One region of the Carboxydothermus pertinax genome, then DNA from elsewhere that is predicted to be linked to it. Evidence: riboswitches for the same ligand, from Rfam matches in the RefSeq annotation. Region 1 holds a riboswitch; each other region holds the start of a gene.

Evidence for each region. A riboswitch is a leader RNA that binds a small molecule or an ion and turns the genes downstream of it on or off. The one in region 1 is predicted to bind cyclic di-GMP.
Region 2: another riboswitch for cyclic di-GMP. It lies ahead of cpu_RS06950 (HD-GYP domain-containing protein); the one in region 1 lies ahead of cpu_RS00090 (hypothetical protein).
Region 3: another riboswitch for cyclic di-GMP. It lies ahead of cpu_RS05645 (FapA family protein); the one in region 1 lies ahead of cpu_RS00090 (hypothetical protein).

Annotation. Positions count from the first base shown of each region.
Region 1 is NZ_BDJK01000001.1:8,370-19,154, reverse strand. It holds gene cpu_RS00100 (YjjI family glycine radical enzyme) at 1-1,150, shown strand, start outside; gene cpu_RS00095 (YjjW family glycine radical enzyme activase) at 1,131-1,976, shown strand; cyclic di-GMP riboswitch class I at 2,057-2,141, shown strand; gene cpu_RS00090 (hypothetical protein) at 2,211-2,702, shown strand; gene cpu_RS00085 (DUF5666 domain-containing protein) at 2,736-3,593, shown strand; gene cpu_RS00080 (response regulator) at 3,952-5,103, shown strand; gene cpu_RS00075 (sensor domain-containing diguanylate cyclase) at 5,088-5,966, shown strand; gene cpu_RS00070 (bacteriohemerythrin) at 6,094-6,513, shown strand; gene cpu_RS00065 (chemotaxis protein CheX) at 6,513-6,983, shown strand; gene dmpI (4-oxalocrotonate tautomerase DmpI) at 7,173-7,382, shown strand; gene cpu_RS00055 (alpha/beta hydrolase) at 7,758-8,684, shown strand; gene cpu_RS13560 (hypothetical protein) at 8,846-8,989, opposite strand; gene cpu_RS00050 (HoxN/HupN/NixA family nickel/cobalt transporter) at 9,045-10,082, opposite strand; gene cpu_RS14215 (CooT family nickel-binding protein) at 10,144-10,257, opposite strand.
Region 2 is NZ_BDJK01000020.1:47,732-58,516, forward strand. It holds gene cpu_RS06900 (LUD domain-containing protein) at 1-1,138, shown strand, start outside; gene cpu_RS06905 (YvrJ family protein) at 1,103-1,249, opposite strand; gene cpu_RS06910 (DUF2922 domain-containing protein) at 1,300-1,506, opposite strand; gene cpu_RS06915 (DUF1659 domain-containing protein) at 1,556-1,780, opposite strand; gene cpu_RS06920 (sigma-70 family RNA polymerase sigma factor) at 1,842-2,369, opposite strand; gene codY (GTP-sensing pleiotropic transcriptional regulator CodY) at 2,573-3,316, opposite strand; gene cpu_RS06930 (hypothetical protein) at 3,430-3,744, opposite strand; gene metK (methionine adenosyltransferase) at 3,826-5,016, opposite strand; gene cpu_RS06940 (GGDEF domain-containing protein) at 5,152-5,973, opposite strand; gene cpu_RS06945 (hypothetical protein) at 5,970-6,308, opposite strand; gene cpu_RS06950 (HD-GYP domain-containing protein) at 6,354-7,409, opposite strand; cyclic di-GMP riboswitch class I at 7,722-7,809, opposite strand; gene cpu_RS06955 (HD-GYP domain-containing protein) at 7,938-9,152, opposite strand; gene cpu_RS14185 (globin-coupled sensor protein) at 9,154-9,909, opposite strand; gene cpu_RS06970 (AzlC family ABC transporter permease) at 10,291-10,785, shown strand, end outside.
Region 3 is NZ_BDJK01000015.1:62,352-73,136, forward strand. It holds gene cpu_RS05590 (flagellar biosynthesis protein FlhF) at 1-384, shown strand, start outside; gene cpu_RS05595 (MinD/ParA family protein) at 387-1,250, shown strand; gene cpu_RS05600 (flagellar brake protein) at 1,261-1,905, shown strand; gene cpu_RS05605 (sigma-70 family RNA polymerase sigma factor) at 1,895-2,662, shown strand; gene cpu_RS05610 (flagellar hook-basal body protein) at 2,662-3,396, shown strand; gene cpu_RS05615 (chemotaxis protein CheD) at 3,421-3,900, shown strand; gene cpu_RS05620 (CheR family methyltransferase) at 3,900-4,664, shown strand; gene cpu_RS05625 (chemotaxis protein CheC) at 4,680-5,282, shown strand; gene cpu_RS05630 (response regulator) at 5,306-5,671, shown strand; gene fliM (flagellar motor switch protein FliM) at 5,691-6,698, shown strand; gene fliY (flagellar motor switch phosphatase FliY) at 6,691-7,737, shown strand; cyclic di-GMP riboswitch class I at 7,745-7,832, shown strand; gene cpu_RS05645 (FapA family protein) at 7,893-9,419, shown strand; gene cpu_RS05650 (DUF2225 domain-containing protein) at 9,439-10,098, shown strand; gene cpu_RS05655 (methyl-accepting chemotaxis protein) at 10,160-10,785, shown strand, end outside.

The sequences.
Region 1 (10,785 bases):
AGAACCGTTTGTTTTGGCTGCTGGTGAGGAACTTTCCGAGAAACTCTTAAAAATGTTTTTGGTGCAAATAGACCGGGTGTTACCCGATGGTTTTGTCCACATGAACATTGGGCCCAAAGATACCCGTACTGGACGGTTACTTTTAAAGCTTGAGCGGGAGCTAAAACAGGCGGTACCCAACATTTCCCTAAAATATAATGAAGAAACTCCCGATAGTTTTGCCGTAGAGGCGGTTAAAACAGCCTTGGAAATTGGAAAACCGTATTTTGTCAATGACCGGGAATTAAAAGAAGACCTTGACCCTGCTTACGGAGTTGCTAGCTGCTATAATACTTTATTAATTGGTGGAGGCAGCTTTACTTTAGTTCGGTTAAATTTAAAAGAAGCTGCCAAAAAAGCGAGAGATTTTCAAGACTTTATCCAGAATGTTTTACCTGATGCAGTGTTGGCGCAGGCCGAGGTTATCAATGCCCGGGCTAAATTTATCGTAGAAGAGGCGAAGTTTTTTGAAACTTCCTTTTTAGCTAAAGAAGGTTTAATTTCCCTTGACCGCTTTACCTCCATGGCCGGATATTTTGGACTTTACGAATGTCTTGAACACTTAACGGGACTAAAACTTGGTCAGGATAAAGAAGCCCTTTACTATGCCGAACAAGTGTTAAAAACCGCCAAAGATACTTTAAAAAGGGTCCCGGGAGCTTACTGCAACGGTACCGGCGGCAGGATAGGATTTCATGCCCAGTCGGGAATTGACAGCGACATCGATGTGACGCCCGGGGTGCGGATAAAATACGGCGAGGAGCCGGACATCTTTACCCAGATTAAAACCGAGGGAAGGCTCCATAAATACTTTGATACAGGCATTAGTGATATTTACATCTTTGACCGGACCGCCCGGGAAAATCCGGAAGGGGTTTTAAAAATAATCAAGGGGGCTTTAGAAGAAGGAATCAGGGTATTTTCCTTCAACACTTCCGATTCGGAATTTATCCGGATTACCGGTTACCTTGTAAAAAGAACCGATGTTTTAAAATACGAAAAAGGCGAGGTTTTACGGGAAGATACGGTAAAGCTTGGAGCAGCAAGCATTAAAAACAACAATACCGAAGCCAGAAAGGTAAGGATAATCGGTGAGAGGAATAGTCAATAAAATTATTGAGGTAAGCTTTATCGACGGTCCCGGAAGCCGGATGGCAATCTTTCTGCAGGGTTGTAATCTTGACTGCCTGTACTGTCACAACCCGGAAACCAAAAAATACTGCCAGAATTGTGGTAGATGTGTTGAACAGTGCCCGGCCGGAGCCTTAACAAACCTTGACGGCAGGGTAACCTGGGATAAGGCGATTTGCCATGGGTGTGACCGTTGCCTTGAGGTGTGTCCCCATTCGTCCTCTCCAAAAACTACCCTCTGGGAGGTGGAGGATTTAGTAGCTTATATTTTGGAAAATGAAGTTTTTTTAGATGGGGTAACCTTTTCCGGCGGGGAATGCACCCTGCAGGCGGATTTTATCCTGGAAGTTAGCCATAAACTTAAAGAAAAAAGTAATCTAACGGTTTTTGTCGATACTAATTGCTTTTTGGAGGAAGAGAAATTTCTAACCTTATGTCAAAATATCGATGGAATTATGGCCGATTTAAAAGCTTTTGATCCGGTTTTGCACCGTAAGCTGACCGGTGTAGCCAACGAATTAATTTTTCAAAATTTAAATACGGCGTCGCAGCTTGGAGTACTGTATGAGGTTCGAACGGTATTGGTGCCCGGTTTAAACGACCATCCGCAGGAAGTGAAAAACATTGCCCGGTTTATTCGTGAACTCAATTCGTATACATTGTTAAAACTGATACCTTTCCGTAACTATGGTGTAAAATCTTATTTAAAAGAGGCACCGAACTTGCCTGAAGAAAAATTTTTTGAGCTATTTGAGGTTGCAACGGAAATTCTTGGTTCCCGGGTTTACGGGAAGTATAGTATTTAAAGTTTGTATTTAAATTCTTTTGCCAAAAGTATTGTAATTTTAACTTTATGTTTTATAATAGAGTAAAAAAGATAAGATTTTACCGATAAAGGCAAACCCGGCGAAAGCCGGCGACGCAAAGCTACAGGGGCTAAGGCCGTAAGGCTATGCCAGCCAGCTGCCGAAGGTGTTAAGGGGATTATTAACCCTCCGCCTTCTGGCAGGAGGGTTTAAAATTTTAAAGGAGGCATTTTAATGAAGAAAAATACAATTTTGGTTCTAACAGCATTATTACTGAGTTTTGCTTTTCCTGCTTTTGCGCAAAGATTGGTTTTGCCTGTTAATACTGAAAAAACTGTAAGTGGTAGTTCATATCAAGAATTGGTAAAAACCATAAAAGAAACAAATAGCCCAAAGAGAGAAAATATAGATAAAAGTTTGAGGACGACGAATGAAGATAACAACCAAAGTCTGGCAAAGGAAAATAACGATAAGAATATAATAACTGAAAACAAAGGACAAAACTCAGCAAATGAAGAAAGCAATGTAAATAAATTGGATGAAACTAATTATCAAAGTGAAGTAAACGATAATGAAAATCAGGAGGTGGTCAATGAAGAGGACGACCAGAGTGTAATAGATAGTAATCAAAATCAAATAAAAGAAAATGAACAACAGGAAGGAATAGATGAAGATAATTATCAAAACATGGTTAATAGCACTGAAAATCAAAATGAAGAAGATTAAAAATGTTTTTAAAATTTTAAAGGAGGTATTTTAATGAAGAAGATAGCGGTTTTAGTTTTAACGGTATTTTTACTTGGGATTACTTTACCTGCGTTGGCCGATACTGCTACCACCGTGCCAGCTAATACCACTCCGGGGGTAAGTGATACTGTTTATGCCAACCAAACTCCAACTGTAAGTGGCACGACCTATACCACCCCATCGGTAACCGATCAAACTTATCAACCTGTACCGGCTCCAGCAGACAACCAGTTGCCTTTTGATTTAAACCTTTTAAACAGCCTGTCTTATAATCAGCTAAAACAGTTAAAGGAAGAAATTGAAAATCTTTTGGAGCAAAAAGAGGAAGAACTTCAGGAATTTAAAGGGATTGTAACTTCGTTTGACGGACAAACTCTTGCCGTTAAGGGAGAAAACGAGGAAAAAACTTTTGTAATTACTTCGGATACGGACATGGAAGTAAAAGGAGAGTTGGGTGCTGGTTATAAAGCAGAAGTAAAATACGATCCGGCAAACAACGAAGCTGTAAAAGTTGAAGCAAAACCTGTAATACTGGAATATACCGGTACGGTAATTTCTTTTGATGGTAACAATCTCACCGTTGCTCGTGGGAATGGTGAACAAAAAACCTTTAGTATTACGGAAAACACTAAAATTGAAGGATTAGGCAAGCTTGAAGGAGAAAAAACAATCAAACCGGGTTATAAAGTAGGTGTTAAATACACCTTAGCGGGAAATGCCGTCGAAGTTAAAGTAATACCGGCAAAAGTTGAAAAGGAAAAGGAAAAAGAAAAGGAAAGAAAAAGAGAAACTAAAAAAGAAAAAGAACAAAAAGCAAAGAAAGAAGTAAAGACAAAATTTTCTAAAAATAAAACAAAAGGTAAAAAATAATACCTGTTTAAGTTAAATAATAGATTTGAATGTAGGGCTGGCTTTTGCCAGCCTTTAAATGTTTTAAACATATTTTTAGGTAATAGCAACTTGAGAAAAGCTTTCCGCATCTTCTGCTTAAGGTGTAACAAAAACAAAAGAGCAGTAACCAGTAAAAAGCTGGTTACTGCTTTTTCATATACAAAGGCTTAAGTACAACTTATTGCGAAGATTGCATGTTTCGAAAAAACCTCATCAATAGCTAAAATATACAAAAGAAAAATATTATGCTATAATTTTAAAAAATCTAATTATAGCTTGAGAAAAAGCTGTGTCTGTTTTTTAAAAGAACTACGGTTAATCTGAAAAGGGGAGGTGAGTGAGACTGAAAGAGAAAAAAAGGATTTTAATTGTTGAGGATAGCAAATTTCAAGCAAAAACTACCGCTAATATTCTCGAAAAATACGGGTACCTTACGGATATTGCTCTTTCCGGTAAAGAGGCTTTAGAGAAGGTTTGTAGCAAGCAAATACCGGATCTTATTTTAATGGATATTGAGCTGGGAGAAGAAATGGATGGGGTTCAAACTGCTAAAAAAATTCAGCAAATTAGAGATATACCCATTATCTTTCTTTCCGCTCATAGCGAAAGTGCAGTAGTTGAAAAAATTCGCTTTATTACCGCCTACGGTTATGTGTTAAAAAATGCTGGAGAACATATATTGGTAAAGAGTATTGAAATGGCTTTAGAACTTCATGATGCAAATACTAATGCCAGACTTTATTTAGAAATTATCGAAAATTCGCTAAATGAAGTTTATATATTTGATCCTCATACCTTTAAATTTATTTTAGTAAATCGTGGGGCCAGGGAAAACCTGGGTTATACTGCTGAAGAATTAAAAAACATGACACCTCTTGACCTCAAGCCAGAATTTGATTTGCAAAGTTTCAGGGCTTTGCTTGAACCCTTGCTTAGTGGGAAGCAGGAACAAATTGTTTTTTATACTGTACACCGGCGGAAGGACAGTTCGTTGTATCCCGTAGAAGTTTACCTGCAGCTTTTTGACTACAGGGTAAAAAAATTGTGCCTGGCGCTAATTATTGATTTGACCGAAAGGAATGAGCTGGAAGAAGAAAACCGGCGAAAAGACCAAAAGTTACGGTTGATGTTAGAGGCCTTGCCCAATCCTACGTACCTTATTAACCGGGAAAGACGGATTCTGGCCCTCAACCAGGCGGCAAAAGCACTGGGAGCAGTAGTTGGCGATTATTGCTGGCGCAGTATTCACCACTTAAAAATGATATCTCCTGTCGCCCGGGAGGTCTTTGAAACCACCGGGAAGCCGTTACCAGATACCAAGTGTTATTTTTGCCGGGCGGATGAGGCCTTGAACCAAAGGCAAAAAGAAAACTGCGAAGTTAAGGTAGAAAATAGTGTTTGGGATACCTGGTGGGTACCGGTAGACGAAAATACTTACATCCACTATGTGATTGATGTAACAAAATACAAAAAATGGAAGAAGAAATAAGAGAGCAAAAGGAATTTTTAGGGCTTATTCTTGACAGTATGCCGGCTGGAGTTATGGTCATTGATGCTAAAACTCATCGGATTGAAAACGTAAACCTAGAAGCTGTTGCGATGATTGGAGAGTCTCCGGATGAGGTTATTGGCAAAAGTTGTTTTGAGATATTTCCCGAAATTAAGGGATTGTGTCCGGTTACAGCGGTAGGTCAAGAAGTGGATTGTGCGGAGCGGATTTTACATAGAGTGGATGGCTCTCGGTTACCAGTACTTAAAATCGTTAAACGACTAAAAACTAAAAGCGGCGAAAAGTTGATTGAGACTTTTATCGACCTTACAGAGCGTAAAAAACTGGAAGAACAGCTTTACCGTTTATCCGTTACCGATTATCTAACCCAAGCATATAACCGCCGGTATTTTACCGAAGTGTTAGAAAGGGAAATAGAGCGGACCAAAAGGACCAATAGGCCCTTTTCGTTAATTATGTTAGATATCGACCATTTTAAGAATGTAAATGACCGTTTTGGCCATGCGGCAGGCGATTTGGTTTTAAAAAGCCTGGTAAATTTAATAAAAAACAGGATTCGGCAAACCGACTGCTTAGCCCGCTGGGGCGGTGAAGAGTTTGTGATTCTCCTACCGGATACTCACGTGCAAGAGGCCGCCGGCTTAGCGGAAGAGTTGCGGGAGCAGCTAAGTTTAATGGAGATTCCGGTGGTAAGCCGGGTGACTGCCAGTTTTGGGGTAACCGGTTATTGCTCCGGGGATACGCTTGATACATTATTAATGCGCGCTGACCAAATGCTTTATGCAGCCAAAGCTTCAGGGCGAAATTGTGTTCGTTTTTCCGAGAAATGTCCGGAAAATTAAACTTTGCTAGCTGGTGCATAACTTTTGTTTAAAAAATTTTCCTGTTATCATTAATAATGATAGCAGGAATTATTATTGTTTTGCCGAATAATTCAAAATATCAATAAATTATCAGGGGTGACACGCGATGATATGGAAAGAATCTTACCGAATTGGGGTCGAAAAAGTTGATGCTCAGCATCAAGAACTTTTTCACCGGGTAGATGAATTTTTACGGGCAATAAAAGGACCAGGGGACTGGGAAGATAAAGTAGAGCAAGTTAAAAAAACCTTAAAGTTTATGCAAGGGTATGTAGTTGAGCATTTTGCGGATGAAGAAGCGTATCAGCAGGAGATTAATTATCCGGATTTTGCGAAACATTATTTAATCCATGAAGAATTTAAAGCGGAAGTAGCTAAATATGCGGAAAAATTTGCAGCCAGTGGCTTTAATGAAGAGATAGTCCAGGAGTTTGGCGGAAAATTAATGGCCTGGCTTATTTATCATGTGGTCATGGAAGACCAGAAAATTGGTGCATATGTACGCAGTCAAGGAGGGGGCAATTAATGAAAGCAGAATTTGTTAATCCCTTTTTAATGGCAACTCAAGATGTTTTTGACCGCATGTTAGGATTAAGAATTGAAAAGGGGAAAATAGAATTAAAAGAAGATCTAATTGCAGGAAAAGATGCAAATGTGTTAATCAGTATTGTTGGATCACTTTTGGGGGCGGTTGTTTACAGTTTCCCCAAAACAACGGCTTTAGAAATAGTGAGAATAATGTCGGGGATGGAAATTGATGCCCTTGATATTTTTGTAACTTCCGCTTTGGGTGAAGTGGGTAATATAATTAGCGGTAATGCGGTTAGTTATTTGGAAAAAGCTGATTATTGGTGCAATATTGCGCCTCCCCAGATAATCTTAGGGGAAAATAAATCGGTTTCGGTTGCCGCTCCTAAATCTTTATTGGTACCAATTAAGACAAAAGCAGGAGATTTTGAAATTAGCATTGCTTTAAAAGAAAATCCCAATGCTTAAAGGTAGTTTTGGGCTATTAACTGCTTTATCGAAGTTAATACTGCAGTTCAGGGTATAGCTGCCCCGGCTGAAGAACAAAGTACTATCAATGAAGAAATAGCGGCTTCAGCCGGAGGGGGCCGGCGGTGGCTGAAGGTTTGAAAAATATTGCTTTTAAGTTAAAATAAAATTACGAAGGGTTTATTAAAAGTGGAAAGGAGGGAAAAAATGCCGGTAATCCAAATTGATGCAGGGCCTATGTCCAAAGAAAAAAAGGCAGAGCTCATCAAAAATCTTACTGATGCGGCAAGTTCTACTCTTAATATTCCAGCTCAAGCTTTTATTGTAATAATTCGGGAAAATTCCTTAGATAATGTAGGAAGCGGGGGCAAACCTCTTTCGGAAACAATAAATAAGTAAAGAAATATTTAAATATTTAAAAGAAGCATTAGATGAAAGGCTAAAAGGCCTTTTTTATGGTGGAAGCGACTGGGATGAAACCGAAGTTAAAAAAGGAGCCAGTGTGGTGGCTCCTTTTTTTGGTGCGCCCGGCAAGCGATTTTTTCAAAATCTAACGCAAAATATTTTTCAAAAAACAGGAAAATGTAAAATAATGTTGAATGTTTTAATAAAAGAATAATAATAATTCTTTTTTAAACATAAAAAATAAAAAAGTAGATTTTATTTTAACTCCGCCAATCCCGAAAAACTTCAAAATAAAGCCCGGGTATAAACTTCATTTGGCGGTGAAGTTCAGCGGCGAATTATAATGATAGCGGTTTGGGAGGAGATAGAATGGGTTTTACCAACTTTATCTTTAAAGCCAGTGATGGCCAGAAGATATACTGCTATCGCTGGTCTCCCTTGGAAGAAGTAAAACCACGGGCGGTTATTTACATTGCCCATGGTATGGCCGAAACGGCTGTCCGGTATGAGCGGTTTGCTTCTGTTTTAATAAAAAAGGGTTATCTTGTTTATGCCCACGACCACCGAGGACACGGTAAAACTGCCAAAAGCCTTCTTGAAATAGGTTATTTAGGTCCCGATGGATTTAATCGTATGGTGCAGGATATAAAGGAAATTATTGATTTTGTAAAAGGAGAAAATTCGGGGGTTCCAATTATCCTGTTTGGCCACAGCATGGGTTCTTTCCTGACCCAGCGCTATATTTCCCTTTACGGGGAAAGCATAAATGGAGTGATTTTATCCGGGACTTCCGGGGCTCCCGGTCCAATTGTAAACTTGGGGATTTGGCAGGCCAAAAAAGAAGTAGAACGGTTTGGGCCGCGACATCGCAGTACCCGCTTAACCCAACTTACTTTTGGCAGCTACAACAAAAAGTTTAAGCCAAACCGCACTGAGTTTGACTGGTTATCCCGGGATCATGAGGAAGTTTTAAAATACATTAATGACCCCTACTGTGGGGGAGTCTTTACCGCAAGTTTCTACTATGATTTTCTGCGGGGGTTAAAAGAAACTTTTAGACCGGAAAACCTTAGAAAAATACCCAAGGAATTACCTATTTTTATCATAAGCGGGGATCACGACCCGGTAGGAAGCATGGGCAAAGGAGTACTAAAACTTATCAAAACCTATGAGAAACTGGGGCTTACCAGAGTAACCTACAAGCTCTACCCTGGCGGTCGGCACGAAATGTTAAATGAAACTAACCGGGAGGAAGTGGTGAAAGATATTTTAAGCTGGTTAAGTAAGGTTGTATAAGTTTATATAGGAAGCGACGACTATAGAGGAACTGATAATTTTAAGGAAATATCTTTAAGTAAACATCAAGTCCGGAAATAATTTAGGTGGGAAATTTGGCGCTCTTGCCTTGGGGGCTTTAAGTTATGCTTCAGCTTTTCTAATCTTTGGGCCTCTTGTAATTAAAACTTTAATAACCCTTGAATGGCAATCATGCGCTTGGGCGAGAAAACAAAAATGGACGTGGAAGTAATCCCCACCGGCATACTTTCTCTGGTCTCGCCACCGGGGTAAGCGGGCTGCCCGGGGGAAACTACTCCCATCACCTCTTAATCCTCCCGTATCACAGATTTAAGCAATTCTGATACATGGTTTTATGTTTTATGGCTCACTTTCATTATTCTCAAGACGTAATAACTTCCAAAGTAAATAGGAACAGCCCCAGGTAAAGACAAACAGGCCTACTAAAAGATAACCGATCCCGCCAAAGTCGAGGTTCTGAATCCAGCCCCATATTCCACCGCTGAGTCCAAGCTTCGGGATAATTATTTGGGCTAACTCAATCAAGCCGATTAGTAACGCTGCAACCACTGAGAGGCCGGTGACGGTCAAATTGTAATAAATTTTCCGCAGAGGGGTAGAGAAGGCCCAATTGTATGCAATAGTCATAAAAATACCGTCAGCGGTATCCATCAAGCTCATGCCGGCTGCAAAAAGAATCGGTAGGGATAGAATTGCCACGAATGGTATAGCCTGGGCAGCAGCATTTGCGGAAACCGCCAAAAGGGCTACTTCAGTGGCGGTGTCGAAACCTAAACCAAATAGAAAGCCAAGCGGATAAACGTGCCAACTCTTGCTAATAAATTTAAAGAGCGGGTTGAAGAAGCGAGCTAAAAAGCCCCTGGATAAAAGGAGATATTCCAGGTTATCTTTGTCATACTCCCCGTTTCGCATTTTCGTAAAAATGCGGTAGATGTCAATCCAGATGTATAGATTAAACACCCCGATAAGGAGCAGGAAACTGCCAGATACAGTAGTGCCAATCAGCCCTCCGATGGCTTTAAGCTGTGGAATGTTTTGTTGCGCCCATTTCATCGAAACCGCGGTTACCATTGCCATCAAAAACACTACTGACGAATGACCGAGAGAGAAGAAAAATCCGACTCCTGTTGGTTGCCCCCTATCCTGAATTATCTTGCGAACCGTGTTATCAATTGCGGCGATATGGTCGGCATCAAAAGCGTGCCTCAGACCGAGCGTATAAGCGAGGAAACCAAGCCCAAGAAATTGGGGATACTGCCTAGCCTTTAAAAATAGGAGAGTTAGTCCGATAAGATGTATTACAGCGACTAACATACCGTAGTGGAACCATTTGGGCCGACCGTTATCAGTAGCTGTCTTTACGATTTTACTGCGCATAGTTTTACCTCCATCCTTCATTTAATTATCCCCGAAGTTTAGCATTTTTCCTATAATTTTTCTAAAATATCCAGTGGCTAAGTAGGTTCATATTTCTAACCTTTGCCTTTACCGACTTCTGTTTACTAAATATATCGACCAAATGCATTCCGTCCTTGAATGGTTCTATAATCACCTCCTGTTAACGACAAAAGGCCACAAAGAATCGTTTCAGGCTTCTGCCCAGTAATCGACCTTCGTGGCCTAATTTCCTACATTTGTTTTAATATTGTAGTCTTTTGTTTTTTGTTATTTGTTTAATGAAATCCTTCAGGATTTCGGCTGCATTAAAACTTATTCGCCATTAATTCGAATTTCCCTTCTGTTCCAATACGATTTTTAGCTTAATTTTTGCTTAATTTGAATTAACGCTCTACCAATGGTGGCCTGGCTGACGAGAATGAAGATTTTAGTACAAAATGCCGGGAGTTGCACAAAAAAGGGTTTGCGGCGAAAAAGCCAGTAAACCCGTAATTTAGCTGAAATAATATTAAAAATTATAAACGGAATATACTTCCTCATTGTGCCAGGTACATATTTCTTTAGCCTACTCTTCGATAAAATTTCTAAAGTAAATTCTTCCATAAGAGAAGAAATTTATGATTTTTTGCAGATTTAAAAGGGTAATACTTTGCTGTTTAAAAAATTGAGTTGCTATGGTTGC
Region 2 (10,785 bases), on a different contig from region 1:
TAATTTAGCCTTAAGTCGAGCGGTAAAATCTTACCGGGAAAATGTAAACAAAGCCCTGACCCGTTTTCCCCACACGGTTGAGCGAGCCCGGGAAGTACGGGAAATGAAGTTAAAAGCATTAGAAAACTTAGAATTCCTCTACGAAAAAGCCGCCCAAAGCATTGAGGAAAATCACGGCCGAACTTATCTTGCTAAAGATGCTCTTCATGCTTTAAAAATTGTTGATGAAATCGTAGGAACGGGAAAATTAATCGTTAAAGTTAAATCAATGGTAGGCGAAGAAATTGGTTTAAGGGAACATTTAGAACAAAGGGGCAATACTCTCTGGGAGACAGACCTGGGGGAATTCATCCAGCAGCTTAGAAATGATCGACCGATGCACATTCTCTCTCCGGCCATTCATATTCCCCGGGAAGAAGTGGCAAAGTTTTTTTCCGCTTTTTTTAAAAAGGAAATCCCTCCCGAAATTGCTGCGGAAGTAGCAGCCGTACGGGAGTTTATGCGGGAAAAATATTTTAAAGCGGATATTGGGATAAGCGGTGCTAATATCGTAGCCGCCGACACCGGCTCCCTTTTTATTATTGAAAACGAAGGGAACGGCCGGCTTGCTACCGGCGCACCTCCGGTGCATATCGTAATTGTTGGTTTAGAGAAACTCGTTCCAACTTTAGATGACGCTTTTAAAACAGCGGAAGTTACCTGGCGGTATGCCCAGTATACCGTACCCTCTTATGTTAATATCATAAGCGGCCCCAGTAAAACCGGCGATATTGAAAAAGTTACCACTTACGGTGCCCATGGTCCTAAAGAGCTTCACGTAATTTTTTTAGACAACGGCCGGTTAGAGCTTTCCAAAAATGAAACTTTTAAAGAAGCTTTACTATGTCTGCGTTGCGGTGGCTGCCTTTACGAATGTCCGGTTTTTTCTTTAACTGCTGGCCACTATGGTTATAAGTACTTAGGGGGAATTGGGGCCATTTGGACCGCTTTTATAGCAGGAGGATTAGATAAAGCAGCACCCCTGGCTTACGTCTGCCTTAGATGCGGTCGCTGCCAGGAGCGCTGCCCAATGCAAATTGACGTACCCCGGATGACGGTGGCGCTAAGACAGCTCCTTACCGGCAATCACCTGGGTTAACTCGTTTAAGGATTTATTTAACTCTTCCAGCTTTCCCTCAATCCTCACCAACAAAAACGCCGCTACCGCCATGGGGAAGCTGTAGTTGGCAAGTTGGCTAAAAAACTCCATTTAATACCCCCCTTTTCTGCAAAAAGCCGTGGCATCTGCCACGGCTTTTCTTAAAATTCGGTCACGTTTCGCTCTACAATTCGCGAACCTTTAAGTCCTGCTAAATCTCCACCGCTGGAGGTGAAGATATTTTTAGTTAGGATAAGGTTCATAGCAGCATCTACTTCCCCCTTGGTAAGGCCACCTTTGGGTTCTTGAACCCTAATTGTCACATTCTTACCCTGCTGGTTTTGAAAAATCATTTCTAAAACTTTCATCTTTCAATCCCCCCTTTTCAAGTTCGGCTTCAGGTTTGGAGCCTTCGGCTTAGCCATTATAGAGAAGCTCTGTATCGTTTCGGAAAACTCCATTTAGTGGGTAACTGCTAAGACCCGCTAAAGCAACGGCTACCGCATATAAATCATCGTTGGAAGCAGTGGGCTTAATATTGCTATAGCTTCTAAAAGCATACACCGGATTGCCACTGCCATCATCTCCAACAACCAATTTGAGCCTTAAGACCGTTCCCACTTTGTTAGCTAATACCGCCATCTAAATCCCTCCCCGGATTTTTTATTTTTCAGCCGGCTGACGTAAAGGAAAGTGCAGTTTTTTATTGATTTTTTAAGGAGAGGTAATATTTTTTCAATTTTCGCAGGGCTCTTTTTTCTAAATCATAGGCACCGGCGGGAGTGATTTTTAAAATCTTTGCTACTTCAGTTAAAGAAATTCCCTGTCTATACTTTAAGATAATCAGCCTTTCCTGGCGGAGGGTTAAAACCCCTGGAGGTATTATTAGCTCTGACCTTTCTTCGGCAAAAGGTAAAACTTTCACCGGATAATCTTCTAAAAGTACTTCCTTGCCCCGCCGGGCTCTTTCCGAACGCAAAAGGGAATAAATCCTACCGTAAACCACCTCCCGCACATACTTTAAAAAATAAACCCCGCGCTCGGGCTTAAAGCGGTAAACACTTTCAATTATTGCTAACGTTCCTTCCTGAACAAGGTCATCCTCCGTTAAATAGGGATTTCGGTACCGGTAAGCTGCTTTTTTTATCAATGGTCGCAAGTAGTTAAGAAGTTCCTCCATCCCTTCCCGGCTCTCTTTAGCCTTTTGCCACTTTTCGAAAAAACGATCCACAAAATAACCTCCTGGTAAAAGCCCGGGCTTTTAATTTTTGGCGCCAGGAAGAGAATAGCAAAAAGCCTTTAAAAAGAAAAAAACCGCCTTTTACCAAGGCGGACTTTGACAAAACTTAATTTTTGTACTAAGATGAGTTTTTGATACTATTTTCTAACTTCTAACCTCAAACCTCCAAAAAGGCCAACCACTCACGACTATTCTTAATTTTGCTGGGCAATTTCAAGCTTGTCTAAAAAATAATCGTTTAACACCCGAATATAAGTGCCTTTCATCCCCAAAGACCGGGAATCAATCACCCCAGCGCTTTCCAGTTTTCTTAAAGCATTTACGATTACCGAACGGGTCAAATGATACTCTTGGGCAAGTTTACTTGCTACTACAAACCCCTCAACCCCGTCTAACTCCGTAAAAATTTTTTTCACCGCTTCTAACTCTGAATAGGAAAGGGCATCAAGGGCCAGACGAACAGCGGCTTTTTTCCGGGCTTCTTCTTCTAATCGCTCACTGTTTAACCTTAAAATTTCCAAGCCTACTACGGTCGCAGCATACTCATATAAAATTAAATCCTGGGCATTAAACTCCTCACTGCCTTTTTTGGCAAGGAGAATTGTGCCCTGCCGCTCACCACCGCCAAAAACCGGTACTACGGTGTAAGTAAGGACGTCATCCCCTTTAATATTGTGTTCCGTTTGATTGTAAGAAAATAACCAATCCTGCAAGTCCTGCTCGACCTGGCGAGTCTCTAAATCCCGCCCGCTAATCACCTGTCCCACCATATCCGGCCGTTCATAAAACCCTAAAATTTTTTTTCGGCCAATAATAAACACGCTTGCCTTGGAAATATCCCCAAGCATTAGAGCTAGCTCCATAAAAGGCTCCGGCCTTTGGGGACTTCGCTGGATAAAGCGGTTTAGTAATCTTGTTTTCTCCAGTAAACTTAGCATATTACTACCTCCATTTTTTAAATTTCACGGTAGTAATATTACCAAATTTTTAAATAATTATACTTAATCCCTAAAAATTATTAACCATTACCGCTTTATCCCTGCCCTGAATTTTAAAAAAAGATAATATAGTTTCTTTCATTAATTTCCTCCGGCAGCCTGGTAATTACCTGGAACGGTGGGTAACTTTGGGCAAATTTTTTTCCCGTTTTTTCCACCTTCGTTAAATCTACAATCTTTATATCTCTGACCCCTGGAATACGCTCTTTTAAAAAATACAAAAGCTTTTCCATCTCATAAAGTTCCTCCGGGTCGTTTATCACCAACCATAAATTTTTTCCCTTGCGCCAGTAAATAGCTTCCCAAAGCACTATGATAGCCGAAATCACCCCATAGACAAAAAATCCCGCCAAGATCGCCTCAATCACCTTTGCCACCCCCTTATACCGTATGCTAAAGAGGGCAAAAAAGTTAAAACCCTGGCCAGGTATACTGGCTCAGGGTTTCTTTTAAAGTCCTGCTTCCATTCTTAAAATTTCCGCCTTATCGGTCCGCTCCCAGGGAAGGTCAATATCGGTACGGCCGAAATGCCCATAGGCGGCAGTCTGCTTGTAAATTGGCCGCCGTAAATCCAGCATCCGAATTATCCCTGCCGGACGCAAATCAAAATGCTTTTTAATGAGTTCCACAATTTTTTCATCAGCAATTTTGCCAGTACCAAAAGTATCAACCATGATGGAAACGGGCTTGGCCACCCCAATGGCATAAGCAAGCTGGATTTCGATTTTATCAGCAATCCCAGCTGCTACAAGGTTTTTTGCAACATATCGAGCAGCATAGGCGGCCGAACGATCCACTTTAGTGGGGTCTTTCCCGGAAAAGGCTCCCCCACCGTGGCGAGCCATACCGCCATAGGTGTCAACGATAATTTTCCGCCCCGTAAGTCCGGCATCCCCCTGTGGGCCACCAATCACAAAACGACCGGTGGGGTTTACAAAATAACGGGTATTTTCATCCAAAAGGTGAGCTGGCACTACTGGTTTAATCACATGCTCGATAATGTCCTTGCGAATTTCTTCATTGGAAACATCGGGGTGGTGTTGAGTTGACACCACAATAGTATCCACCCGTACTGGCTTGTCGTCATCATATTCTATAGTAACCTGGGTTTTTCCGTCGGGACGAAGGTATGGTAAAAGCCGGGACTTCCGCACTTCCGAAAGCCTCCTGGCAAGCCTGTGAGCTAGAGAAATAGGCATTGGCATCATTTCCGGGGTTTCGTTGGTTGCATAACCGAACATCATTCCCTGGTCACCAGCACCAATGGCTTCAATTTCCTCTTCAGTCATTTCTCCTGTTTTGGCCTCCAGAGCCCGGTTAACTCCCAGGGCGATATCCGGAGATTGCTCATCTATGGAAGTGATAACGGCACAGGTATCGCCGTCAAAACCGTATTTTGCCCGGGTATAGCCAATCTCCCGGATTGTTTCCCGCACAACTTTAGGTATATCCACATAGCAGTTGGTAGTAATTTCGCCGATAACCAGTACCAGGCCAGTGGTTACTGCCGTTTCACAGGCAACGCGAGCCTGTGGATCCTGGGCAATAATCGCATCTAGCACCGCGTCGGAAATCTGGTCAGCAATTTTATCCGGGTGTCCTTCAGTAACAGACTCCGAGGTAAAAAGGCGTCTTGTCATAAAATCTCCTCCTGATTCTTATTTTCTCAAAAAGAAAACCTCCCCTGTTCTGGAAGAGGTGCTTTTTTAAAATTCCTTTATCTTACTTTAGCAAAGGATGTTAATCATGTCAACAAATATCATACCTACCGGAGTTTAATTTTGACTTTTAACTGTCTTTTTCTCATCTATACATTTTAAGCTTGCTTCGTTTATGCAAGCAAAAACTTCTTCGATTAAGTCTACTTTTTCTGCAAGTCTTATCTCTTTAATTCCAACAGCACACTGGACTTTCAAATCATTGGGCCATTTGGCATTTTCAAGAAGATTATATAACTTTTTAACATAAATATTCGCTTTTATTTCATCCCAAGGCAGTATTAAAATAAATTCATCTCCACCGTATCTAGCAGCAATAATTTCCTCTCCTAATTGTTTTAATATTCCCGCTATTCTTAATAAAATTTGGTCACCAATTACATGCCCGTAACGCTTATTTAACTCCCCAAAATTATTTAAGTCAATAAATAAGACCGTACAAATATTTCCTTGCTCTAATAATTTAAGGCACTTGTATAATGCATATTCTTTTTTAGGTAACCCAGTCATAGAATCTATGTAAGAACCAATATACCGTTCAATTACTTTTCTTGTTATGATCCCTGTAAGCAAGCCAGATTCATCTATCACCGGAAGTCTTTCTATATTATACTCAAGCATTTTTTGATAAGCTTCAAATAAATACGCCTTTTCTTCAATTACCACGGGCTCTTCGGTCATCGCATCAATTACCAACCGGTTTTCCGGATAAAAAATTAAATCTTTTGAAGTAATTATTCCAATTAATTTATCCTTTTCTACCACCGGTAGCCCGCCAATTCTTTTTACACGCATAAGCTCCTTTACTTCTAATAAGCTTTTATACGGCTCAATGGTAATGGGGCGCGAGGTCATTACTTCTCTTACCCGTTTAATCATATTTCTATCTCCTTTTTAATATTAAGCACTATATTTAAACTTCCTTTGAAAATTGAACTCTCATCAGAAATAGCATCCACTTCAATTAATATAGCTGATACCAATAATTCCTCATCCATTAAATTAATAAAGTTTTTTCTTATAATAATCCCCTCAAATTTTTCATGATTTAGACGAATAGCCTTATACTGGTTTGGTGAAATAAATTCCACCATTTTGGTAAAAGCCTCGATACCAATGGGCGCCCGCTTTCCTATCACCAGAAAATCTTGAACAGGCGGCACTTCAAATTCGGTTAAGCGGATGCTTAATTCAGCAGTACGGTTAGCATTCATATCGCAAGCGGTTCACCAAAACCGCTCCCCCCTTTCTTTATTAAGTTATAAAATTTCTTTAGCACTCAGTAATTTTAAGGCTATTTTTGCTATATCAGGATCTATTTTCTTATTCTTAACTTCGAGACTTATAATATTCACTACCTGTTCTTTTTCCATACATTTTCGGTAACTCCTATCTTCGGTTAGCGCGGCTAAAATATCTGCTACCTGAATAATGCGTGTCTCTAATTCCAAACCTTCCCCTTTAATTTTAAACGGATATCCACTTCCGTCAAGTCTCTCATGGTGATACCCTGCCCATTTAGCGGCTTCATTAAGCCCGCCAACGGTTTCAAAAAGTTTATAGGTATAAAAGGGATGGGATTTTATTAACAAAAATTCCTTTTCGCTTAATTTTGAAGGTTTATTTAAAATTTTTGTGGGAATAGCGATTTTTCCTATATCATGTAAAAGGCCGGCAATCTCAATCATTTTTATTTTTTCGAAAGGAAGTTTTAGTTCTTTACTTATTTTAACCGCTATTTTAGCCACTCTTTCCGAATGTCTTCGGGTGGAAATGTCTTTATTATCAATAAGTTTAGCCAATAAAAGAAAAACTTTTTTCATTTCCTCTTCAGCTAAGCCTGAAAATTCATTCCAACCCATTGTTAACCTTAAAATATCCAAAAATAAAAACTCTTCTTCTAAATTAAACCAGAAGGCTTCTTCTTCCATTAGGGTAAATAATGCCAACACCGCTGGAGTTTTGGTAAAGACTTTTAAATATTGGTGAAGAAAAAAGTCTTTTATTTTTTCTTTGGTAAATATACAGACATTTCGACCTCGTAAAAAACCGGCAACATTACTTGCCAGAAACATTATTTCAATTAATTGCGAAGGATAGATTTTATTTTGACTCTGCCAAAATTGTTTATCTTCATTGGCAAGCATTGATTGAAGGAATATCTTTTTTAGCTCATTTTCTTTTAAATTTAGCCTTTTACCAAGTTGCAGAGCAATTAATGTTCGCCTCATCTTATATAGCCTTTCGTGTTTTTCAAATAAACCAAAAGTACGATTAACCGCAAAGGCAAAAGCTGAGATATCCACAAATAGCATGTTTTTCCTCCATTATTACTGCTTTTTTTACATAATAAGGTATTTTACATATATTGAAAAGTATGATTAGTTCGACATTTTTCTACCCATACCGACATTCACCGTAAAATAAAGGCCCCGCAAACTTGCAGAGCCTTCTTTTATGGGAGCAGCTTTATTTTTTCAAAAAAATCTTTTGTTCACATTTATCCCCCGCCCGTAAATTCATATCATCGAAAGAAACTTTAACCTATTACCGCTTCCTTGACTGTGCGGTAATAACATATAAACCCTCCTGCCAAAAGGCGGAGGGTTTCAGAGCAAATTCACACCTTTGGCAGCTGGCTGGCATAGCAGGAAACCTACCTTAGCCCCTATAGCTTTGCGTCCCCGGCTTTCGCCGGGTTTGCCTTTATCAGGAACGCTATTAGACTCTATTTTATTATAAAACTCTTAGCTAAACGGGTCAATACATTATTTCTCCCTTTCAAGTCTGGAGCCTTCGGCTTCAAGTCTGGAGCCTTCGGCTTCAAGTCTGGAGCCTTCGGCTTAAAAAAACTGTGCACCCTCTAGCTTTCTTCTAATGTCTTGTAATTCAGTATAATTATCCAGAACAATTTTAACCATATCTTTGTCTATTTTATTTTTTTCCACCAGATTTTCCATAACATTTTTAATCTCTTGGTAGCTAAGCCCTTTTCGGTAAGGACGTTCTTCCGAGAGAGCAACAAAAATATCGATAACCGCCATCAACCTTTCTTCAAAACCTAACTCTTCCGCTTTTTTCTTAAAAGGATATCCCGAACCATCAAGTTTTTCATGATGAAAAGCCGCCGCTCTAACAATTTGGGTAGGAAAAACTTTGTTTAAAAGATAATAAGTATAAAAAGTATGCCTTTTAATAAACAGAAATTCTTCTTCCGTCAGGGCACTATGCTTTTCTAAAATGTTTTCCGGAACAGCCATTTTCCCTATATCATGTAAAAGCCCAGCTATCTCTAAAAAAATAATCTCCATCTTGGGTAAATTTAACACTTTCCCTATATAGCTGGCAATTCTCCCTACCATCTGTGAATGATGAAAAGTAAAGCGCGATTTATGGTCTACCAGTTTAGCAAATAACTCAGCAAGGGCAATCATCTCTTGAGGTTCAATTATTGCTTCTTCATCCCCAATTTCCTCTAATCTCTGATTTAAAATGTCGCTGTCTCCTAAGGTTAACCAAAATTCTTCCGCTTCCGCCAGTTCATTAAATGCCCCTAAGACGTGCGGGTCAAAGATTTTTTCATTTCTAACCATATTTTTCCAGTTTTTAGCTTGTTTTAATATACAGCCTTCTGGATTAAAATTTATGGCAATCCTATCAGCTAAGAACAAAATCCGGCATAAAATAGGTATCTCCTCACCAGAAAGCCCGGAAGGATTTTGACCGATATAATGGTCGTGATGGCTAAAAATATACTTAGCATAATGATCAAAATAAGTATTTTTTAAAAACAACTCTCCCCGGCGACAATGCTCAAACTCATTTTCAGCAATTTGGCGAATTTTTTCATCATGGGCATCCCATTTTAAAATACCTACATCATGAATCAATCCAAGGTATATTAAGTCTCGTTTTTGACTTTTAGTTAATTTAAGTTTTTCTCCCAAACGATAAGCAATATAAGCTACTTTCCGGTGGTGATCCTGCAGTCCCTCCATGCTTAAATCCAAAGCTTTGGACATATTTTTCATAAAATCAAAGCGGTTAAAAGTAATCATCTCACACCATCCCGCTATTTTGTCGACGAATTTTCTCAATTTCTTCCATATTATTTTTAATCATTTCAGTTATTTCCCTGGCCACTTTGGCCGATTCTTGAGCAAGTTTTCGCACTTCCTGGGCCACTACCCCAAAAGCCCGACCGTGTTCACCAGCTCTTCCTGCTTCAATGGACGCATTTAAAGCTAAAATATTAGTTTTCGTAGCAATTGAAGAAATAAACCCTGCGGCCTCCGCCACTTGCTCTTGGATTTCTGCCAAGTATTTAAGTTGTTCCGCAATATAATTTTCAATCGCTAACTGCATATCAAAATTAATTCTTTTGTAAAAAGCATTCACCGCTTTAAAATACAACTCTGTACCCGGGGAATATTTTTGCGCCACTAATTCTCCAACCACTTCATAATATAAGCGGTAAGCCCCCAGGTACCAATTAGGATAAAGAGCAATTTCCATGTGTTTTTTCCCAATTGCCAATCTATTTCTAATATAATTTTCATCAATACTGTCAGAAGTTAAAGAAATAAAATATTCCATCTGGGTTTTTGCTAGCCTTTCAACAGTACTGTGTTTTCTAATTAATTCTTGAAGATAAGGAAATTTGCCTAAATATTCATAAAACTTGTTTACAAATTTTTCGGCTTCCCTGGTGAAGACTTCCTTAAATTCAGCCATAAGCAGTAAATCATCTACAGTTAAATTTAAAAAATCTAAGCCTTCATTGTAACGCTGAAGGTAATTTAAATGATTTCCCATTACACCTATCCCCCCTATTATTTAGCAAGTTTATTTTTTAAAATTACTGCACTTAAGCCACTTGTTTTTAAACTTAGCTTTATTTGCCTCTTTATTCCAGGAATTAGCATCTATTGCTACATAATCAATAATCATTATTTTTTAAAATTTTACTTTTTGCTACTTGTACCTGTCAAGAAATATTACGGAAAAACCCTCGTTACCGGTTGCTAAATTTCATCACTTTATTAACTTGCCAAACAAAAGAAATTATGTCAAAATTCTTACTAAGCACTCATATCGATATTGAATTAATTGACAATAATGAATATTCTTTTAAATTTTTTTAAACGGCTGAAAACTGTCTTTGATTTTAACCGAAATAGTGGGGAGGGAGATTCTATGGATTTAAAGGAATTTTTTCATGGCCTAAAGAAAACAACCCCTTTTATGTTAGGGTTAATACCTTTTGGGTTAGCCTATGGGATAATGGCAACGCAAGCAAAACTATCCCTTGGAGAAACCCTCCTGATGTCTCTTTTGGTTTTTGCCGGTTCCGCTCAATTTATGGCCGTTGGCATGATTAAAGAAGGGGTCGGTATTGGTTTTATCGTCCTTTCAACTTTACTGATTAATTTAAGACATCTGCTCATGGGCCTGTCTTTAGCGCCCTTTTTAAATAAATTGAATACCAAATGGCTTTACCTGCTTGCTTTCGGTTTAACTGACGAAGTTTACGGAACTACCATCGGGCACTACCAACAGGAAGGTAGTTATAAAGGTAACCCCTATTTTATGTTAGGTTCCGAAGCCGGTATTTATTTTTTCTGGCTAATTAGTTCTCTTGCCGGCGCCTTACTGGGGACTTTAATTAAAGACCCTTTGTCCTGGGGCCTG
Region 3 (10,785 bases), on a different contig from region 1:
CTCTGGCGGGCAGTGCAGAAACAAAATGAAGGTGAAACAATATTTATTGATACCGCCGGCCGTCCTTCCAAAAAACAAAGTCAAATCCAAGAGTTGGCCGCCTTTTTAGAAGCAGTAAAAAAGGATAAAGATATTTATCTGGTAATCAGTGCCACATCAAAGCCGGAAGATGCGGAAAAAATTGCCAAAGATTTTTCCCCTTGTGGCTTTAATAAATTTATTATTACAAAGCTTGATGAAACCGAACGGTTTGGGGTATTAATCAATTTAATCGTCAAATTTCAAAAACCGATTGCTTATTTAGGTGTTGGGCAAAATGTTCCCGATGATTTAATAGTTGCTACCCCTGAGCTTATCGTGGAACAGGTGTGGAAGGGGTGGTAGAAATGTATCAGCAAGCTTTTGGTTTAATTAAAAATAAGAGCGAAAACGGGTTAAACGCTTCTTCCCAGAGGATTATTGCGGTAACCAGTGGCAAGGGAGGGGTGGGAAAGTCCAATTTTGTAGCAAACTTAGCTTTGGCCTTGGCAGACCTTGCTAAAAAAGTCTTAATTTTAGATGCGGACTTGGGTCTTGCTAATGTGGAACTTCTTTTTGGAGTAACTCCCCAATGCACTTTGCTTGACTATTTAAATAGCGAAAAAGAGGTTAATGATTTAATTACTCCTTTAAAATCTAATGTCGATTTAATATCTGGCGGTGCCGGACTTTTGGAGTTAACAACGTTAACTGTCAAACAAAGGAAAAAAATTATCCAGCTAATTGAAAATCTTCCCCAAAATTATGATATAATCTTAATTGATACTGGAGCTGGAATTAATAAGGAAGTAATGAGTTTTGTAGCAGCGGCTAGAGAGGTAATTTTAATAATTACGCCGGAACCAACTTCCATTACCGACGCCTACACTATGCTTAAAATGCTGGCCCGCCATCAGCTTAACCAAAAAATTTATTTAGTTGTAAACCGAGTCAGAGATGAAAAAGAAGGAGAAAAAATTGCCGAACGAATTTTGCTCGCAGCCAATAAATATTTAAATCTTCACCCGGAAAAACTTGGCTTTCTTGTGGAAGACCGAAATCTTCCCGAAGCTGTAAGGCAGATGAAGCCGTGTTATTGGAAATTTCCCAATAGTTTGGTGACCAAGAATCTCAAAGGGATCGCCCGTAAACTTACTACTGAAACCTTGACTGAACAGAAAAATGATAACTTTGCGGGTTTTTTTACCAAGCTTTTAAGAATATTCGGATAGGTGGTATATGTTGCACGAATTTTTAAAGCTTGAACTTTATCCCAACCTAGCGGTAAAAAAAAGTTTTCCTGCTCAGGTTCAGGAAGTTAAAGAACAAAGCTTCTTGATTCTTGGCCCTTTTGACCGGGGTACCCTACTTTTTCTTTATCCCGAGCAGGAAGTTTTAATTGAATATGTTGAGGAAGGGTGTCGTTACCAGTTTGCAACGCGTATTATCCGCAGATTGCAAAAGCCTTTTTTTGGCTATGAATTGTTGCTACCAACGCCGGAGAGCATTCACAGGATTCAACTGCGCCGTTTTGTTCGCCATAAAAAAGTCCTGGATGTTTGTTATGCGCTCTTGAATAACAATGGGGAGTTAAATTGGAAAAAAGCAAAGTCTGTAGACTTAAGTAGTGGCGGAATGAAAATAGCAACTTCTGAACTTTTGCCGGTTAATTCTTTACTTAAGTTACAGTTTTACGTTGAATTAAAAGGGAAAATTATTGAATTTTTATTAGATGGGGAGATTAAACGCGTAGAAAAGATACCGAGCGGTATTTATCATTATGGGATTGAGTTCAAAAATATTACCCGGCAGGAACAAGATACCCTCTTTGCTTATGTATTTCAAGAAATGCAGAAAAGTAGAAGAACTATGGCCGATGGGAAGTGAGAGCTTGGATGTGGCCGTTTTATGGACCGAATACTTCCAGCATAAATCATTGCAACAGAGAAATGAATTGGTGGAGTATTATTTACCGTTAGTCCGGAAAGTGGCGGCGGCAATGAGTTTAAAACTTCCTGCCCACCTCTACAGAGAAGACATTGAAGGTTACGGTATTATTGGCTTAATCGAAGCGGTAGAAACCTTTGACCAGAGCCGCGGTGTAAAGTTTGAATCGTATGCTTCCTTAAAGATTCGGGCAGCGATTATCGATGAATTGCGAAAACAGAACTTTTTGCCGCGCTCGGTGTGGGATAAGATAAAAAAAGTAACAACCAGCGAAGAAATGCTGATGAATACAAACATTGGTGAAGAGGTGCCGGCCGAAAAAATAGCAGAGCAGCTTGGAATAAGCGTCAGCGATGTTTTAAAAATAAAAACCTTGATGGCTTTAAAAAATCACCTATCTTTAGATGAGATGGTTGATCCGGAGAGTTCTCTTGACCGTTTTTCCCTGCTTGCGGATGATGAAAAATATTCGCCGGAAAATATGTATTTACAAAAAGTTGAATTTGAGGAACTGCGGGAAGCGATTAAACGGTTAAACGAAAGGGAACAACTGATTTTACAGTTATTTTATGTTGAAGAATTATCTTTAAAAGAAATCGCTGCCATACTGGATATCTCCGTGTCCCGGGTTTCCCAAATTGCTTCCAAAGCGTTAGAAAAGCTGCGGAAATTATTAAATGAAGGGGTTGGCGTTTAATGCTTAGGGGAATTTATATTTCTGCTACCGGCCTGAAAGCGGGCATTAAACAGTTGGACACGATTGCCAATAATATCGCCAACATCAATACCGTCGGGTATCGGGCCGATGAAGTGGTGAATTCTGGTTTTGAGGAAAAGGTTATTAATTATGCGGGTAGCGCTATTGGTAGCCTTGAGTACGGTGTTAATCCCGATTTAAATTATTTGGACTTTTCTTCTGGGAAGTTTGTCTCAACAGGTCGGAACTTAGATTTTGCCCTTTTCGGTAACGGTTTTTTTGTGGTGGAAACGCGGGGAGGTTTGAGATATACTCGGGCCGGGGACTTCCAGGTAAACAAAAATGGTTATCTATGCTTGCCTGACGGAAGTTTGCTTTTAGGAGAAAAAGGGCCTATAAAAATCGATGCGGAAGAGCTTTATGTAGAAAAAGACGGACGAATTTATAATAAGGAGCGTACCCGTTATTTTGGCCGTCTTAGGATTGCCGAACCTATAAACCCTGCTTTATTAGAAAAAGAAGGTCATAATTTTTTTGTAACAGCCGCAAACAACTTACGTCCGGGAAATGCTTTGGTTTTACAGGGCTTTTTAGAACAAAGCAACGTTGACCCCAATCGAGAATATCCTGCGCTTTTAGAGAGCTTGCGGTATCTACAAAGCAACGTTCGGGGGCTTAAAGTACAGGATGAGCTGCTGAGCAAAGCGGTTAATGAACTTGGCAAAGTGAGATAAGTTAGGTAAAGAATGAAAAGTACCATGGAACTACAAGTAGGAATTGCCGATTACAAGCTCGGCAGCAGTCCGGTTAAAATAGTAACCTATGGTTTGGGGTCGTGTGTTGGTGTAAGCTTTTTTGATCCGCGCTTAAAATTGGGGGCACTTTTACATGTAATGCTTCCGGACAGTTCGCAGTTTAGCGGGCAAATAAAACCGGAGAAATTTGCGGATACCGGGATTCCTTTGGTGGTAAGGGAAATGGAAAAGCATGGAACTAAAAAAAGCTCTTTAGAGGTAAAAATGGTAGGTGGCGCTCAGATGTTTTCTGGTCCCGGGGCGCAAACGATTATGAACATTGGTGAGCGCAACATTGCTATGTGTAAAAAGGTAATTAACCGACTTGGCCTTAAACTTGTAGCAGAAGAAGTGGGTGGAAATAAGGGCCGGACGATGATATTAGATACCTCTACCGGAAATGTTACTGTAAAAATAATTGGAAATATAATAAAGGTGATTTAATGAATTTCGCGGAATTTAAACTCCAGGTATATAAAAGATATGGTTTGGATTTGAACCAGTATAAGGAAAACCAGGTGCAGAGGCGGCTCACCCTTTTTTTAGAAAAATCTGGCCTTGGGGATTTTAACAATCTTCTTGTGGCTATGGACAAAGATGCCAAAATGTTTGAAAAATTTATTGATACTCTTACCATAAATGTTACTGAATTTTTTCGAGATCCCAAAATTTTTTTTAAATTGTACGAAAAATACTTACCGGAATTGCGTGGGAAAACTTCGATAAAAATTTGGAGCGCTGGCTGTTCTACGGGAGCCGAGCCGTATTCTGTGGCAATCTTTTTAGAAGAATTAGGCTTGAAAAACTATAAACTGGATGCTACCGATTTGGACGAAAACATCTTAAAAGCTGCCAGGGAAGGAAAATTTGGCCAGGATGCTTTAAAAAATGTGCCTGAGCCCTGGCGCATTAAATATTTTGATAAAATAGGTGACCAGTATCAGGTGAAATTAAATCTACGGCGCAAAGTAAATTTTAAGCAGCAAAATCTTTTAAAGGACAGCTTTGATCATGATTATAACGTGATTCTTTGTCGTAACGTTATCATTTATTTTACCAGGGAAGCTCAGGACAATTTATACCGCAAATTTTCCGATAGCTTGGTAGCAAAGGGGATCCTTTTTATTGGGGGGAGTGAAGTAATTTTTAATCCTGAAAAATACAGGTTAATGCGGATGGAACCGTGTTACTACAGGAAAATATTGTAAGAAAGGAGGAGGTTGATGGCTAATGAAAAGGATAATTTAAAACTGGATGCCCTAAAAGAAATAGGCAATATTGGCATAGCAAATGCGGCTACAGCCTTAGCGGAGTTTCTGGCGCGCAGGATTGACATGGATGTGCCGGAGGCCGTGGTTATTAGTTTTGATGAAATTATCCAGCGTATTGGCAGTCCTGAAGAGCTGGTTTCCTGTATTTTCCTTGGCATCAAGGGAGATGCCCCGGGGGACATTCTTTTTATTTTTAATCAGGAAAGTACCAACAAGCTCTTAAAACTTTTAACCGGTGTTGAAGCCAGCGGTTATGAGCTGGATGAATTTTCCGCTTCTGCCTTAAAAGAAATTTGCAACATCTTAGCCGGTTCTTTTGCGCAGGCTATTGGCAGTTTAACCGGGTTAAATTTTATATCGGAAGTACCGCTTTTTAGCTATGATATGCTGGCCGCAACCCTTACCACCGGGCTTATAGCCTCGGGAGTTTTTGATGAACAGGTTTTGGTAATAGATACCAATTTAATTGAAAAGGGTGAAAAAATCAAGGGTCATTTTTTCTATGTACCCAAACCAGGTTCATTGCAAAAAATTTTTTCAGCTTTAGGGATTTAACTTAAAAATCAGGAGGGAAAGGAATGTCGGCAAAAGTGTTAATTGTGGATGATGCGGCTTTTATGCGGATGATGATTAAAAATATCCTGGTAAAAAACGGTTATGAGATTGTGGGTGAGGCTGAAAATGGTGCTCAGGCTGTGGAAATGTACAAGCAGCTTAAGCCTGATGTCGTAACCATGGACATTACCATGCCTGAAATGGATGGTATCCAGGCTGTCCGCGAAATTAAAAAAATTGATCCTAACGCCAAAATCATCATGTGTAGCGCTATGGGGCAGCAAGCCTTAGTTATGGAGGCAATTCAAGCCGGGGCGATGGATTTTATTGTAAAGCCTTTTCAGCAAGATCGAATTCTGCAAGCTTTTGAAAAAACTTTAAAGAGATAAGGCGAAAGGCGGGATTCAGTTGCCTGAGCTAAATGAGAGCAAAGAAGTTTTGTCCCAGGAGGAGATAGATTCTTTAATTGCGGCCCTGGCTTCCGGGAATATTGAAAAAATTACCCAAGAAAAAAAGGAAGAGGTGCGGTACCGAAAGTACGATTTTCGAAGACCCAATAAATTTTCCAAGGAAAACCTGCGGACTTTACACCTAATCCATGATAACTATGCCCGGCTTATATCTAACTTTCTTACCGGGTATCTTCGCACAAACATATCGGTTAAGGTTGCCTCGGTAGACCAGGCCACGTATGAAGATTTTTTGGTTTCAGTGCCGACCCCGACTTTAATTACAACTTTTCGCCTGCATCCTTTAAAGGGAAGTATGGTGATGGAAACCAATCTACAATTTATTTTTCCCATTATCAGCCTTTTATTTGGTGGCAGCGGCGATATGCCGCCAGAGATACGGGAACTTACGGATATCGAACTAGCAGTGGTGAAAAAATTAAACTATCGTTTATTGGAAAATTTGACCCAGTCTTGGATGGACATTATCCAGGTAGAGCCAGAGATTGAATCGATGGAAAACAACCCGCGGCTTCACCAGGTTTTATCTCCTAACGAAATAGTAGCAATAATAACCTTTACCACGGAAATCTTAAACAACAAAGGGCTTATAAACTTGTGCCTGCCCTTTGAAGTTCTTGACCCACTTTTAGCGAAGTTATCTGCCAGTTACTGGTTTTCGCATGCAGCTGATGCGGACCGGGAAGCCTTTGCCCGGCATATGGAAAACTTTTTAGCTCAAAGCGAGCTTATGATTACTGCTGTTTTAGGCGAAACGGATCTTAGAGTGCGGGATTTTTTAAAGGTTGAGCCAGGAGATATTATTGTTTTAAATAAAAGGTTGGATGAAGAATTAGAGCTTTTGATTGAGGACCAAGCGTTATTTAAAGTTCAGCCTGGCCGTTTGGACGATAAGCTTTGCTGCCAGATTACCAGGATTACAGAAAGGGATGAAGCCGATGGATAACCAATTTTTAAGCCAAGAAGAGATTGATGCGCTACTTAAGGGAACTGTGGGCGAGTCCCAGGAAAGTGAAAGTCAAGGCAGTGCCGAGGTTTTAACGGCGGAAGAAAAAGATGCTTTAGGCGAAGTAGGAAATATTTCCATGGGCTCAGCGGCTACTTCCCTGTCTCAGCTGGTAGGGCGTAAAGTAACCATTACCAGTCCAAGAGTGGAGGTTAGTAACGAAAAGGAGTTTTTTGCTAATTTTCTCGAGCCGTACATGGTTATTGAAGTAGAATTTACCGAAGGCCTTACTGGAAAAAATATTTTAATCATTAAAGAGCATGAAGTGGGAGTAATTGCCAATTTGATGATGGGGGGCGATGGTACCCAGACCGGGGAAATAACTGAACTAGAACAAAGTGCAGCAAGAGAAGCTATGAACCAAATGATTGCCAGCAGTGCCACCGCCCTTTCGGAGATTTTCAAGCGTAAAATTAACATTTCCCCTCCAAAATCGCAAATGGTAAATTCTCGGGAAAGGGATATTTACGAGCCCTTTGGCGGTAAGGAAATAGTAGTTATCTATTTTAAAATGCAAATTGAGGATTTAATTGATACCGAAATAATGCAGATTATGGAGCCGGCAACTGCCAAAGAAGTGGCCAAAATGCTGTTAGATAAGCTTTATGGGGGTATGGAGCCCGAACCGACCGTTGAGTATCGTGAGTCGGTTAAAGAATCAAAAGAAAGGGTGGAAGGGAAAGATAAGCACGGGAACGAGGAGTACCTTAATTTGCCTTCCGATGAAAAATTAGAATTAATTTTAGATATTCCACTCAAAGTGGAAGTAGTGCTAGGACGCACTCGACGGCCAATTAAAGAAATTTTAAGCTTAGGGCCGGGGGCAATTATCGACTTAGACCGGCTGTTGGATGAAGATGTAGAAGTTTTGGTAAACGGTACTCTTGTAGCGCGGGGAGAAATAGTGGTAGTAGGGGAGAATTTTGGCGTAAGAATAAACCAAATTCTTTCACCCAGGGAACGTTTAAGTAAAATTTAAAGGGAGAAAAAGTTAAAGGCAAACCCGGCGAAAGCCGGGGGCGCAAAGCTAAAGGGGCTAAAGCAGGTTGTCTGCCATGCTAGCCAGCTGCCAAAGGATATAGACCTCCTCTGGCAGGAGGTTTTTTAATTTCTCTTAAAAAAGGGGTGGGGGCGGTGACTGACTCCAGCACCGGAAGTTATTGGGAGGTAAAGGTTTCCAACAATAATCTGGAAGCGTATTTAAAATTTTCACCTCTTACGCAGACGGAGGAGGGAGCATTTCCTTCGCTGGAAGAGTTAAAAGAATTTTTAAAAGCAAAAGGAATAATTTATGGTATAATTGAAGAAAATTTACCTCTTGTTTTAGACCATCCGGGAGAATTTATTCTTGTTGCCCGGGGGATTGAGCCAGTGCCTCCAGTTCCTGATGAGTTGATCACCTACTTTGAAAGCGATGATGTCAAGTACTCCATGGATAAGCTCGGGCACCGGGTATATTATTTTAAATCGCTTCCGCAAGTAACAAAAGGGCAGGTCTTAGCGGAAGTGAGAAGGGGAAAACCGGGGAAAAATGGGGTTGATATTTTCGGTAAGCCAATAAAAGCCCCAGCGTATGTTCCGCTGAAATTAAAGGTGCATAAGGGAGCGGAGATAAAAGACGATAAAGTAATTGCGACTATAAATGGCTTACCGGTGCGTATAGGTAACGCTGGCTTTGATGTACAGAATTTACTTCAGTTAGATGGCGACCTTTTTTATAAAACTGGTAACTACCAGTTTATTGGTAGTATCAAGGTTAACGGCAATGTCCGGGAAAATGTGTTAATTAAAGCTGAAGGGTCGGTCGAGGTTTTCGGTTCGGTAGAATCGGCCAAAATTTATGCTGGTGAGTCGTTTATCGCCCGGAAAAATATTATCAATTCGGAAATAACGGTCGGTCTAAGACCGATGTTAGCTTCAAAAGTAAATGCAGTCGTGAGCGACCTGGTTGAAAATTTAAACCCATTAATCCTTTTAATCGCTCAGCTTTTACCAAATCTCAAAGATACTCCGGTTACTTTATTTAGGATTTTACAACTACTTTATAAAAAACCAGATGAGTTAAGATTACAGCTGGAAAAACTTAAAAAGGCTTACCAGAGATTAGTTGAGTGTAAGCCGGAAATGGAAGCATTTTGGAGCGAAGGATTGGAAAAGGTTACTACAATTGAGAAAATTGTTAGTGCTTTGTTACGGACCATTTCCGAAACCGTACCGGCGCATATTTTACAGCAAAAAATAAATCTCTGGTGGCATGTTCTCACCGAAGGCGGTAAATATTTTCAAACGGAAGAAAAGATGTTTGCTTCTACTCCCTATAAGCTTACTGTGTATTCCGGCCAGAACGCCAGATTTAACGTTTATGGAGATTTTATTTTAAACGGTAAATCCCTTTATCAGTGCGTGGTTAATGCTTCCGGAGTAGTTTTTGGTGAAAGCGGGACTTCAGTAGTAGGAGGAGTACTAACGGCTGGCAAAGCAGTGGCGCTTGATGAAGTGGGTGCACCTATTGGTACAGGGATGGAAATTATTGTTGGCAAAAACGGTACGGTTAAGCTTAAAAAAGTCTACCCTGGGGTTGTAGTAAAGATTGGTAGATTCCAAAAAATATTTAAAGAGACTGAATATCAAGTATTTTTAACAGGAGAAAAGGATTTGTAAAAGAAGTGGAGTGATAGCATTGACGCAGGGTCTTTATGCCAAAACCATTCAATGTCCGCTTTGTGGCAGTGAATATAAAACTTTGAAGGTGATGACTTCGGCGTTACGTCCGGCGGGCATGGATGCTGATTTATGTATGCGCTACACTGGATTAAACCCGCTTTATTACAAAGTTAATATTTGTCCCCAATGTTTTTATGCGTTTACCGAAGAATTTAAAGCGGTCCGGAAAAATGAACAGGAGGAATTAAAAAAAGAACTGGCCAAAAATCTTCTACCGGATAACTTTTGGGGGGAGAGGGATTTTACCTTAGCAGTAAAATCCTATGGCCAAGCTTTAAAATGTGCCTTATTTAAAAAAGAAAAAGATAGCACTTTAGGCCGTCTTTGCCATAATCTTGCCTGTGTGTATCGCCTAAATGGCGAGCAAGAAAATGAGGAAAAATATTTACGTTATGCTGTAAACTATTATGAAAAAGCTTTTACCACCGAATTGAACTCAACCGAAAGCTTTACCTTAGCTTATTTAATTGCGGAATTAAGTCGAAGGTTAAAAGATTATGAAAAGGCAGCGAAATGGTTTAGTTATTTAATACAAAATAAAAATTTGTTACCCAAAAAATTAGTAAATTTAGTGCAGGAACAATGGCAGGTTTTGCGGGAAGAGAAAAAGATGTAATAATCCGGGCATGATTGAAATTGCCTAAAAATGTTAAACATTTAGAACCGGGGGGAAGAGTATGCGTTTAAACTCCTTAAAGGTAAAAATTTTTCTCATACTTCTTTTAATGGTAGCCGTACCGTTACTGGTGACGACAGCATTTAATTACTGGGAAGCGCAAAGGGTCTTGTTTAATAAATTAAAAAATACGGCCATGGATACGGCAAAACTTGGCGATGTGGCGATTGATCATTTTCTGGAAGGAATCCAGCGGACTGTGGAAACTTTAGCCCAGGAAGACAATGCCGAAAATTTCTACGATATACCGGGATGTGCCCAATGGTTTGGTAAGACACTAGAAAATACTTTAAAAAATAATCCGGCTATAATGTCAATTTACATAGGTACGGTGCGCGGTGAAATTTACCTTTATCCCAAGCAGCAGTTACCGCCGGGATATGATCCCAGAAAGCGTCCGTGGTATCAACAGGCGCTATCTTCTCCTGGAAAAGCTATTTGGACCGAGCCGTATCAAGACGCTTTTACCGGAAAGACGGTGGTTACCGTAGCCCGGTTGGTTGAAAAAAATGGAAAACCGGTAGGCGTAGTAGCAGCCGATATTTCCTTGGACCACTTTAATAATTCCATTAAGGAGATAAAAGTGGGTAAGACCGGATACCTTTTTGCCATTGACCAAAAGGGTAC